Regions from separate parts of the Marinilactibacillus sp. GCM10026970 genome, predicted to be linked through region 4. Evidence: riboswitches for the same ligand, from Rfam matches in the RefSeq annotation. Region 4 holds a riboswitch; each other region holds the start of a gene.
What was found. Region 4 has a riboswitch for thiamine pyrophosphate ahead of thiT (energy-coupled thiamine transporter ThiT). Riboswitches for the same ligand answer to the same signal wherever they lie in the genome.
Positions count from the first base shown of each region.

Region 1: another riboswitch for thiamine pyrophosphate. It lies ahead of thiW (energy coupling factor transporter S component ThiW); the one in region 4 lies ahead of thiT (energy-coupled thiamine transporter ThiT).
Region 2: another riboswitch for thiamine pyrophosphate. It lies ahead of thiD (bifunctional hydroxymethylpyrimidine kinase/phosphomethylpyrimidine kinase); the one in region 4 lies ahead of thiT (energy-coupled thiamine transporter ThiT).
Region 3: another riboswitch for thiamine pyrophosphate. It lies ahead of ACFP65_RS08790 (3-oxoacyl-ACP reductase); the one in region 4 lies ahead of thiT (energy-coupled thiamine transporter ThiT).

Region 1 covers NZ_JBHSUL010000013.1:15,237-18,403, reverse strand. The annotation lists gene ACFP65_RS05060 (SRPBCC domain-containing protein) at 1-238, shown strand, start outside; gene msrA (peptide-methionine (S)-S-oxide reductase MsrA) at 324-1,163, opposite strand; TPP riboswitch at 1,331-1,420, shown strand; gene thiW (energy coupling factor transporter S component ThiW) at 1,510-2,040, shown strand; gene ACFP65_RS05045 (hydroxyethylthiazole kinase) at 2,024-2,839, shown strand; gene thiE (thiamine phosphate synthase) at 2,827-3,167, shown strand, end outside.
Region 2 covers NZ_JBHSUL010000009.1:28,224-31,390, forward strand. The annotation lists gene ACFP65_RS03195 (type 1 glutamine amidotransferase domain-containing protein) at 72-587, shown strand; gene thiD (bifunctional hydroxymethylpyrimidine kinase/phosphomethylpyrimidine kinase) at 962-1,768, opposite strand; TPP riboswitch at 1,989-2,139, opposite strand; gene ACFP65_RS03205 (nuclease-related domain-containing protein) at 2,550-3,167, opposite strand, start outside.
Region 3 covers NZ_JBHSUL010000027.1:278,677-281,843, forward strand. The annotation lists gene ACFP65_RS08785 (tRNA1(Val) (adenine(37)-N6)-methyltransferase) at 1-391, opposite strand, end outside; gene ACFP65_RS08790 (3-oxoacyl-ACP reductase) at 588-1,346, opposite strand; TPP riboswitch at 1,473-1,586, opposite strand; gene ACFP65_RS08795 (SpaA isopeptide-forming pilin-related protein) at 2,098-3,167, opposite strand, start outside.
Region 4 covers NZ_JBHSUL010000034.1:179,304-182,470, forward strand. The annotation lists gene cls (cardiolipin synthase) at 1-960, opposite strand, end outside; gene thiT (energy-coupled thiamine transporter ThiT) at 1,201-1,770, opposite strand; TPP riboswitch at 1,858-1,964, opposite strand; gene ACFP65_RS11650 (ribonuclease J) at 1,981-3,167, opposite strand, start outside.

The sequences.
Region 1 (3,167 bases), on a different contig from region 4:
AGATGGGAGTGCTGGATTCGACTTTGCCGGTATTTACGATGAAGTAGATCCCTACAAAACGATCGCATATACTTTAGAGGATAATCGAAAAGTGAACATTTTATTTAACGGAAACAATAACCAAACCGAAGTAGTAGAAACATTTGATGCAGAAAGTGAATATTCTCTTGAAATGCAAAAAGAGGGATGGCAATCTATTTTGGATCAGTTTAAAAATTATACTGAAGAAAAATTTTAAGTCTATCATACAAAAAAGTACTACATAAGAAAGTAATCTTTTGCAGTACTTTTTGTTTTGTAAAGACATGTTTAATCATTTTATTTCATTTTTGTTTATTGAATCCGTTAAGCTTAGCGTGTACTTTCCCACGCAGTCGCTGAAAAAACAAAAACTGACGGCGAGATTGTTCCATACTTTTATAGCGTTTACGATTCTTTTTATAGAACTGCTGGTGATAGTTTTCTGCAGGCCAAAAGGTACTGACTGGCTCAATTGAAGTAACGATTGGTTTTGTATATTTGTTCGAGTCGATTACACGCTGTTTGGATTCCATGACAATTTTGTGCTGTTCTTCATTTCGGTAGAATATAACCGGGCGATAACGTTCACCACGGTCTGCGAACTGACCATGTGCATCGGTAGGGTCTGTTAACTGCCAATAAAGTTCGACAAGGTCGGCATATTGTATGATACGTGTATCAAAAATGATTTCCACAGCTTCTACATGTCCTGTATAATCTCCGCTGACTTGGTCATAAGTAGGGTGATCGACGTGTCCGCCGGTATAGCCAGACAATACGGATAGAATGCCCTCTCGTGTCTCAAACGGTTCTACCATACACCAGAAACAACCACCCGCAAAAATGGCACTATCCTGGTTATTCTCATCGTCAATGGTGTGTCCATCTATATCAAATGAAGTTTTTATTTTTAAATTACCGGTGATTAAATTGTAAAAGTCCATTACGTCAGGTGTGAGATTACTTCTTAGCGCCAAAGGACGTAGATCGGCCTCAATTTTTGAAAGGTGACTCTCCACACTTCTTCCATCATCCAGGCGATCTTTTGTCTCTGACAGCAAAGAACGTTCCCAATCACGTGTCGCTGGATTAAGGATCAGGTTATAGAGATTCGCTAACAGTACTTCTTGATTCATGTTCATACGTATACCGCCTTTGAGTCCATTCGTTTAGTGAGGGATCGTTACCGTTAGTATACCGTAATTTTCTTGAAAATTAATTTAAAAAAGGTTAAATGGGCGAGAATCCTACAATTATTTATAAGCCTGTAGTCCCATCAAAAAAAGTATGCTATACTCTAATCAATTGAAAAGAACATTTGGGGTGCTATTTAGCTGAGATTATACCCATTGAACCTGATACAGTTAGGACTGGCGCAGGGAAATGTAGTTGTAGACGGATTTTATGCAATCGTTTTATTCTGATTGTATGACTCCGTCTGTCTCAGACCGCACTCCTTTTGCTTTTCGCAGAAAGGAGTTTTTTTACGTGGAAAAAAATCGAATCCACAGATTGACTTTACTAGCATTAATGATTGCACTAGACGTGGTGTTGTCACCATTGATGCGAATCGAAGGAATGGCGCCCATGTCTAGCGTCATGAATATTATTGCGGGTGTTTTACTTGGTCCGCTCTATGGAACGCTGATGGCGCTGATTTGCGGCCTGATCCGTATGTTACTTTTAGGTATTCCACCGCTTGCTTTAACGGGGGCTGTATTTGGGGCTTTCTTAGCGGGACTATTTTATAAATTCGGCCGGAATATGTACTGGTCGATGGCGGGTGAAATTATCGGAACAGGCATCATTGGTTCACTACTTTCTTATCCCGTGATGGTTTGGTTTACCGGTAGCCAACAAAGTTTGTACTGGTTTATTTACACGCCTAGATTTGTTGGGGCGACTTTGATTGGTTCTGTGATGGCATTTTTAGTACTAGTCAAATTAAAAGAAACGTCTACTTTCAAACGGACTCAAAAATTGTTTATGGGAGGTCCGCTTTATGGCGTTAAATCATGACCTTTCAACTCAGTTTCCATTAAAACAAGCTCCATTAGTACAATGTATTACCAATGAAATCACTTGTGAGTCTATGGCGAATGCGCTGCTTTACGTAGGGGCTAAACCGATTATGGCAGATGACCCGAGAGAGTTTAAACAACTCTTTACTCAAACGGATGCTTTGCTTTTGAATCTTGGCCATCTTTCAGAAAAACGTCAGATTAGTCTGCTGGAAGCAAGCCGTTATGCTAATGAAACGAAGAAGCCGACGGTTGTTGATTTAGTTGGTTACGGCGTTAGTGATATCCGTAATCAAGTGAGCCTTGCGCTAGTTGAAAATCATCCAACTGTCGTAAAAGGAAACACTTCAGAACTTAGAAACTTCTGTGAACTAACGAGCCACGGACGAGGTGTTGACGGAAACGAACTGGATCAGGGAGAAGAAAGCCTGAACGAATTGATTGACGCCCTGAAAGAGATGAGCCAATACTATCCTAACACAACTTTTCTAGCAACTGGACCGACAGATGTCGTCGTGTCGCTGGACCGTACTGTGATGCTTTCCAATGGTGTCGAGGAACTCGATCGATTCACAGGAACCGGTGATATTGTTGGAGCACTAATCGCGGTACTCTTAGGAGACGGTCAAAATTCATTCGATGCCGTAGTTGGCGCAGTCAGCTATTTTAACCTTTGTGGTGAAAAAGCTAAAACACAAAGCAAAGGATTAGCCGATTTCCGCTTTCAAACATTAAACCATCTATCACTGTTACTGAAAGAAAACTGGAACCAATCCGTGAAAGGATGGGAAAAATGAAAGAATTAACCCTTTACCTTGTAACTGGAAGATACGATTTTGACGAAGCATCCTTTTTAACTGTGATCAAAACCGCCTGTGAAAATGGCGTAACACTCGTGCAGCTGCGTGAAAAGGAAGCAACGACAAACGATTTTTATAGACTGGCTCAAAAAGTGAAAGACCTAACAGACCGTTTTGACGTTCCTTTGATCATCAACGATCGAGTCGATGTCTGCCTAGCGGTTGATGCTGCGGGTGTTCACATTGGTGACGATGAATTGCCAGTAGAAGTCGTTCGCAGACTGATTGGAAAAGATAAAATAATAGGTGTTTCTGCAAAAGATGT
Region 2 (3,167 bases), on a different contig from region 4:
GCATTAGATTTGCACCCGTTCTACATGCGCGATACACTAAATGTAGATAAACTAATAGGAGGAATTTAGACATGGGTAAAAAAGTAGCAACCGTTATGACAAAATTATTTGAAGATGTAGAATTCACTTCACCAAAAGAAGAACTCGAAAAAGCAGGTCACGAAATCGTAACGATTGGCTTTGAAGCAGGCGAAACCGTTGAAGGTAAAAAAGGAAAAGCTTCTGTTACAATCGACAAAAGTATTGACGATGTTTCCCCAGAAGATTTCGACGCTTTACTCATACCTGGTGGATTTTCACCCGACCAACTTCGTAAGGATGAGCGTTTCTTGAATTTCACACGTGCATTTTCTGAAAATAATAAACCAATTTTCTCAATTTGTCATGGTCCACAACTACTAATCAATGCTGAAGTTGTAAAAGGAAAAGATATTACTTCAGTCTCTCAAGTAGCAATTGATCTTAAAAATGCCGGCGCAAACTTCCGTGACGAAGAAGTCGTTATTGACGATTCTGGTTTAATTTCAAGCCGTACGCCTGAAGATTTACCTGCTTTTAACAAAGCTATGGTGAACGCGTTACAATAATTACGGCTAGCTGAGGAAATTATTATTTTTCTCAGCTAAAACCTTAACTGATTTTAAGGATACGTACAAAAAATATTGTTAAACTATCTATAGTGTCAAATTATAAAACACTTTTCTTTTCTCCCCCTAATATTGAATGTTTTAAAGTGGCCCCCCACTTTATCTTGTTCTTTTGAAAAGAAACTTATTCTATATGAAGCTGAACTTTCTTTCTCCCCTGATTGAATTGTATACATTGCTGAATATAGAAATATAAGAGACTAGATATGTCTCAATTTTAAATTGAGGTTGGAATGCTTTCCTTCCTTAAAAAAATCCCATTAGGATTCAGCGAACTTTCGCTTTTTCCTAATGGGATTTTTTTGTCTACTTTCTTAATTTTCTGTTCGGTAAGCCCAGTGATTTGTCGGTCCATGACCGTGCCCCACCTGCTCCAGTGGATTAGATATTGCGGCTTGGATGTAAGCTTTAGCTGTCTTGATGGCTTCTAGCACTGAGTGGCCTTTTGCAATTTCAGCCGCAATACATGCTGAATACGTACATCCCGTACCGTGAGTATTTTTCGTGTCAATTCGGGGGGTGGATAGCCATACTTCCTCTCCAGATTCAAGCAGTATCAAATCAGAGGCTTTCGGATCATCCAGCGTATGACCACCTTTTATGATGACAACTTTACTCCCCGCTTCTTTTAACTGATAGGCAGCTTTAAGCATATCTTCCTTGTTTATTATCTCAATCCCTGTCAACGCTTCAGCTTCTGGGATATTGGGTGTGATGACATCTGCTAAAGGAACCAGTCTATTTTTCATCACTTCGATCGCAGTAGATGCCATTAAGGGATGTCCTCCCTTTGCGACCATGACCGGATCAATGATCAGTGGGGCTATTTTATGGTCTAAAAGTTTGTTTGCAATGAGCTCCATATAATCCCCATTAACAAGCATGCCTGTTTTAATCGCTGACAAGTTGAAATCACTGAAAATTGCATCTAATTGTGCTTCAACCATTTCAAGCGGCACAGGATGTACTCCATGAACCCCAAGTGTGTTCTGAGCCGTGACCGCCGTTAATACGGATACCCCAAATACGTTTCTTTCTTGAAAGGTTTTCAAGTCTGCTTGAATTCCTGCTCCACCACCACTATCACTGCCTGCAATCGTCAATACTTGTTTAGTCGTCATTTTCTCACCGCTCCTTGTGCACCGAAGACTTTTTCGATTGCTATGACCGATAAAAAGGTGGTTTTTTCTATTATTTGTTGCGCTACTGTTTGAAAATCGTTCTGTTTTATCATTTTGCTCATCCCACTCTCTAGACATTTTAAGACACAAAAAAACTCTTCCAAAATTGATAGAAGAGAGTCGGTTCACACTAAATAAGAATACAGATAACTTGATCTGCCATTCATCATGATCACTTCCCTCCGCTAGCATTACCTAGTTCAGGTTAAGGGTCAGGTCTTACCTTTCTCAGCTTTCGCGATCAGTTTGGTTGGAGGGTTTTGTAAATCCTCGATCTTTACTGAAAGCTCTATGCTCCCCTAGTTCTTTTAATTTAACGATTTCATTATATCAGTTTGGTACCGAAAATACCATATGCTTAAGCGTTGACTATTTGTTTCATTCCTTTCTATTTTTTACGATTTTTTCATCTGTTCATCATACCTTCTTCAAATTTGTTTTCTATACTATGTTCATACCCACAACAACCAACTTATTTTTCAGGGCGATTACTCCTCCAAGTAATCGTCCGTCTCCTTTTTAGCCACTTGCATCTGCAGGTGGTTTTTTTTGTTTTTTTTGACTTTACTGATCAGTTTCTTTGACAGTAATGCTTAAGGCCGATTTCATTCTTGTTGATGGCTACATTCAAAGTTAGGAAATCACGTAATCTGTGAAATAGTATAATGAGAACGATCGTCACGAAAGGTTCATCGTACATTTGATTATAGAAAATTTCTCCTTAAATATATTCTTTTAGTTTATTCGTTCCTACCATGGTGAAATGTGTTTCTAGCACTTTTCGTATGCTTTTTGTTGATGTTTGTTTACCGCACCAGTCATCGATTTGATTTGTAGTCACCTTACCTTCTGGAAACAAAACTTGATATTGTCTAACACTTTCTAATATAGCTGATTCTAATGGTACTTTATGCCCACAGGTCAGACAACTTTTCATTCTAAGACCGCTCGACAAGGAAAGCGTATTGCAGTGCGGACAGACAACCCCTTTTTCTAACTGTTCATAAGGGTATTCGGGCGTAGTTTGTTCATGCTGATTCTGAGTCTCCTGTCCATCCACTAGTATTTCTGCCAGTTGTCTGTCTTTTTGGGATGACATTTTAAGCTGATCGTTTATTTTGATGAGGTGGGTTTCAATTTGTGTGGGGAAGATAAAAGAATCGGTGGTACTGGCATTATAAAGGGTAAATGTGGGATGAACAAAGACGACGTGTGCTTGAATTTTATGTTTGAAATGTGTTTCTCTGATTAGGTTAGTGAGGTTTTGTTTGGTTCTGGCTAGCTGGATAGTAGGGTTTCTGATAATTTTTCCGGATACTGTCGATAATCCTTCGTTGGT
Region 3 (3,167 bases), on a different contig from region 4:
CAATCGCAAGGTTTGTGTTTGGATTCTGAAGGCTTTCTTCTGTCACTTTAAAATAAGGCGGGTTACACGTCACGACATCCACTGAATCATGTCGAATCAGTTCTCTGACTTCTTTAACATCCGCATGTTTCATCATTACTTGTTCCTGTAATTGATTCAATTCAATACTTCTATTTGCCATATCCACAAGTCTTTCTTGAATTTCAACCCCAGTCACCGGACTAGCCGTCTTTTGACTAAGCATGAGTGCAACTGCACCGTTTCCAGAACAGAGATCAACAATTTTAGCACGATTATGCTTGGGTACTTGAGCAAATTCTCCTAATAATACGGCATCTAGTGAAAAAGAGAAGACTGAAGGGCTTTGTATAATTTCTATATCGTATTGCATCAACTGATCAATACGTTCGTCATCTTTAAGTAAGTCTTTCAATAGCTTAGCTTCCTTATCTATCAGTTTCTTATAGTATACCAAAATTTTCTAGTGAACATTACCCCGAACAAGTAAAAAGCTACACCCACTAAGGCGCAGCTTTTTACTTCTCATCAATAAAATGATCAAACACTTTCTACACATTATTTATTTCTTAATTCATTGTTAATCCGCTGTCTACAACAATATTCTGTCCCGTGACACCTCTGGAAGCCTCAGACCCTAGGAAAACAACGACTTCCGCTACATCTGCTGGTTCTGTCACGCGATTTAGTGCAGAACTTGCTGCAATCAAATCAAAGACTTCTGGCGTAGTAACTGCACTAGCATCTGTTCGTTCTAACAAGCCACCAGACACCATATTAACTGTGATTTGATCTTTTCCGAGTTCTTTCGCCATATTCCTAGTAAATCCTACGAGTGCCGCTTTGGCCGTTGTGTATTGGTGATAGGGGACTACGGGATTTTGAAATAAGTTTGTACCTATGTTGATTATCCGACCGTATTGCTGTTTTTTCATTTCAGGAAGGACAGCTTGAATCGTGTTTAAGGCAGACTGGACTGTTCCTTGAAGCTGTTCATTATAATTCTCCCAAGTCAATTCTTCCACTGTTCCTTGGGTGACTGGATTAAATTCAAAATTGATTAAAGCATTGTTGATGACGATATCAATTGTTCCAAAATGTTCTGTGGCTTTTTTTACCATAGCTTCTACTTGCTGTTCATCTCTAACATCTGCCTGAATGGCGATTGCGTTGTCTTTTCCAATTTCCTCAATAACTTTAAGCGCCTTTTCTTTGTTTTTAAAGTAATTGACTACTACTTTATATCCTTTTTCACCAAACTGTTTCGCAATCATAGCTCCTAGTCCTCGACTTGATCCTGTAACTAAAACGGTTTTCTGTTCACTCATTCCTTGCCCTCTTTTCGCTTTTTTGAATAAACAAAAAACACCCCTTCTCTGTCTTAAGCAGACAGAAAAAGGGTGTGGGTTCATTTACAATCTTAATAAAGCCTTCTCAAAAGAGAGTGCTAGAGTCAAATCATCATTCCACTTTTCCTACGCTGGCTTTATCCAGATCAGGTCCTAAGGGTCAGGTTTCTACCTATCTCAGCCTCAGCTTTTCAACAAGAAGCTCCCCTAGTGGTCTATTGTGTATTCAATTACATAAATCATATCATATGCTTTTAAAATAATATACTGTATTATAAAAAATTGCTCATCCCGATGCGCATCTAAAGTACCTGGATTAAATTGCCTTAGAATTGACAAAAGCCCCTCCCAATTAAGGGAGCGGCTCTCTGATTAAAAATAAATGACTTATACAGTTAATTCGTGCTAAATTACTATTCAAATTATATGACTGAGTTTCTCATTTAAACAACACAGTCCCTACCTCTACTGTGTCCTTACAACTCTATAGTTGCGCCAGATCGATTAAACTTCGTTAAAACGATTTTATATAATACTTCATATTTATTCTTAATGTAGTTACATTATACCATACATTTAAAAATAATCAATTCGGACGGTTCGGGACGAATAATAAAAAAGGTTTATCTTAAAGGTTATTTCATCCAAAACTATTCTTATATTAAAATTAAGAATTTGTCACAGAAAAAAGCCAGGCTATAGAGCCCTGGCTTTTTCGGTCGTTAATTGATTATTTTACTTTTTTTCTATTTGATAAGAAGATACCTGTACCCATCAATGTTAGGACCCCTCCCAGAAGCGCGATTCCACCATATTGTTGGAATCCGGTTTGCGGAAGCTTAGACTGAGACTGATTCGTTTTTACTGGTTTAATGACTTCTGGATCAGTCGTCAGTTTTGTGATCACATTTGAGTTCAGCCCTCTATTCGACTCTTGGTTCAGAACTGGTTTTGGTGTTTTAATGATCAATTCTGAATCTTCTGTCGGTTCAGTAATAATGAGCTTACTATTTGTTGCTGTCGCTAAAACCATTTCTGGTTTATCTACTGTCTCAGGTTCGATTTCAAATTCAATCGGGATATAAGAAATGTCATATCCTGGTGGCGCCTGAGTTTCAATAAAGTGGTATTCCCCTGGTGCTAGGCCATCAACTTCTACTTGACCATCTGCATTCGTGACTATATCGGCCATCAGCTCTGTACCTGACTGATCAAATAAGGTGAAAGCTGTCTCTGCTAATGTAATTGTCGCATCTGCTGAATCACGTTTAGTCAATAAGACTGCACCTTGGTAATTTGTAAATTCTCCTAAATCTGTAACAACAGGTTGTCCACTTGACGAATCTTCAATAATGACTTCTACTTCTCTAGTATTTCGAATATATCCTATGACTGGTTGTGTTTCTCTAATAATATAATTTCCTGGTGCAAGTTGTGCGAAGCGAACGATCCCCTGTTCGTCTGAAACGACCTCTTGCTCAACATCTAAACTATCTGCATCGAATAAGGCAAATGTTGCGCCCGGTAAGGCTTCGCCTGTTTCTGTTACTTTACTTAATTGTACTGTACCTTGATAGTTTATAGCTGCTACCTCAACAATAACGGGTTCTGATTTTGCTACAGATTCGATTTCGAATTCAACTGGTTCTGTATTGAGTACATAACCAGTTGGCGCTTTTGTTTCTACGAATTGGTATGCGCCTGGAGCAAGAGTGTTTACACTCAACACACCATTTTTATCCGTTATTAATCCTGTTTCCAGAACAAATCCAGCTACTGTTTCCAAGCGGAATTCTGCTC
Region 4 (3,167 bases):
AAAACCTTTTTTAATTGCATGCATTTCATTATCAGGGCCACTGGAAACAATTTGTAGATCAGTAGTTCCCATAAAAGATGAAACCGGAAAATAACTTTCTTCATAACTGACTGGATGATGTTTAACAGATGCATTCCAGTCCATCAAAAACCTTGTCTGCAAAGGAAGCACACCGTTTCCGTTGATTCTAAGGTGTGTATCTCTCCAGTATCCCATCTTTTCATAAAGACCCAAATAATCATCTCCGACGTTAAAGCCTCCTGTATATCCTACTTTTCCATCAATTACGACTATTTTTCTATGATTTCTGTAATTCAATCTGAAAAATTTAGAACCGAAGAAGGGTTCAGCTTTTCCTCCAAGAGCTTTTAGGTGTTCAAAAAAATGAGCGCCTACGACTCTAGCTCCAATCGGGTCATATAAAACTTTAACTTCAACGCCATGTTCGGCTCTTTCTTCCAATGCTTTTAACAATCTTGTACCAATACCATCTGCTTTGAATATATAATAAGTCACATGAATATGATGTTCTGCTTTACCAATGTCTTCTATTAATTTATCGAATTTTTCTTTACCATCTGTGATAATATCGACTTTATTTCCTTTGGTCAAAATGGCTTCATTACTTTCTAAGAAAAGAGAAACCAGTTCCAATGTGGTATCCATATGCTTCGCTTCCGGAACATCTAAATTTTCAGACTCAATTAACTGTTTTTGCGCTTCAACCAATTGCGTCATACCAATTCTTTTCTGTGACCGAATATCGAAAATATTTTCTTGAGAAATCTTTCGTCCAAGAAATAGGTAAAGAACAAATCCAATCCCTGGTAACATTGTTATGACGAGTAACCATGCCCATATTGCTGCAATATCTCTTTCTCTTTCTCTGAAAACTGTTATAAATGCTAAGATCGAATTGATAAAAATAAATAACCAAAATAATGTTCTAATAATCTCCATTTTATTCCCCTTATAGTCCTTTTGTTGACTCCTCTATGAACACCTGATACTAAGCCTTCTAGAGTTTTTCTTAATCAGTTTACACTATTACGCCTTTACCCGTCTACATATATTACCCCTAGAGTGTTCCTAAAGCGAAGCTTCCTTTAAAAAAATACGGTATTCTGTAACAATTAGTTCGTAAAACAACAAAGCAGCCTCTATTAATAGAGACTGCTTTATGGGAAATATTTTCAAGGATCAGCTTTTTAATTTAGGCACAAACATAGATGAAGCTCTGTCGAATAACAGCACCAATACAATAATCGTAACCGCTATTGTAGCGAGCATGCTCGCTCCATTGAATAGCAGCGAAAACGTTACAGGATCAAGCCCCCACACTGCATAGTCTCCAAAAAAGAATACGCCAGCTACGAAGTGCCAGAACCAACGAGCAGCTGATCCTATGAACGTCGTAATGATCAAATACTTTTTAGCGGTGCCAAGTGAATTTTCTTTTATATTTTTGATAATGGTCTGGCTAAAGTACCCGGCAAAACCAACACAAGTGAAAGCAAATCCATATTCAATAATAAATTGATAGATATTCAGTATATAAGCTGTTCCAGCTACTACATGCAAGATTCCCCACAAAAATCCTGCAAATAAACCAGGCACCATTCCTCTTCTAATCGCAAAAAAGGTCAACGGAATCGTACCTAATGAAATACTAAAAGATGCTCCAATCCCTATTGGTATTAAAGACAAAATCATGGCAATGGCCGCAAACAATGTCCCTTCAATATAAACTCTTAACTTTTCGTTCTGCATACAAAAACTCCTCCTATAGATACTATGTATACTAGAGGAGGAGTATATTCTTATCATCATAGCAAAAAGCAAAAAGATACTTTTAGACACTGATTCTAGGTACTCTCCCTACGCACGTACGAACGTACAGGTTCAAAGGGTCTGGACTAATAGTCCACTCTCAGCCAATTCAATTGGCTCCCCTAGTACAAATAGTTAAGTTATCGCGATTTACTTGAATCGACGATTTTGGTTCACTTCCATTATAACAGGTAAGATGATTGGACGTCTACGTGTTTTTTTGAATAAATGATTTCCAAGTTCTTCTCTGATATCTTGCTTGATAGATCCCCAGTCGAAATCATTATGTTCAAGATTTTTGCGAACTACATCAGTAACGATTTCGTTAGACTCATTAATCAAATCCTGACTTTCTTTAACAAAGACAAATCCTCTTGTTACAATGTGTGGACCAGATACGACTTTGCGTTTTTTTCGGTCGATCGTTACAACCGCTACAAAAATACCATCTTCAGATAATAGTCGTCTATCTCTTAAAACAATATTTCCAATGTCTCCGATACCAATTCCATCAATTAGCGTATTCTCAGCTGGTACTTGACCAGTCTGATTTATTTTGCCATTTTGATAATTCAAAACATCTCCATTACTTAAAATAAAGATATCTGCGTTATCCATACCTGTTTCATTTGCTAAATCAGCGTGAGCTGCAAGCATACGATACTCTCCTTGGATTGGTATGAAATATTTCGGTTGAAGTAAATTGATCATCAATTGAAGGTCGTTAGGCGTAGCATGACCAGAAGCTTTCATATTATCAGAAATATGCTTAACGGTAGCGCCCGCTCTGTAAATCAAGTTCTCTGTTTCAGCAACGGTTACTTCCATTGCAATAGATGGACTTGTAGCAATAAATACAAGATCATTTTCTTTAATATTAACTTGTCCATGATTGCCTGTTGCCATACGACTAAGTGTTTTAATTGGTTCACCAGAAGCGCCTGTTTCAAGTACAATAATTTGGTTATCATCAAACTGATCAATTTTATCCACTGAAACAATCAAATTCTCATCAGGAAGTGTCAATTTGTCTAATTCAATAGCTGTTGCGAGAATTGCTTCAAGATTACGTCCTGTAATGAAAACTTTTCTTCCAGATGCTTGTGCCGCGTTCAGCACTTGTTGAATACGTAAAATGTTACTTGCTACTGCGGCAACAATAATTCTACTATTTGAGTCTTGGAAAATATCCAACACTTCTTCTTGAACTTTTTTCTCAGAAACATTTTCTATCATGCTTTCTGCTTCGTTTGAATCACTCAATAACGCAAGTACACCTTCTTTACCGATCTCAGAAATCTGAGAAAAATCCGTACGGTATCCTTCACTTGCACTTT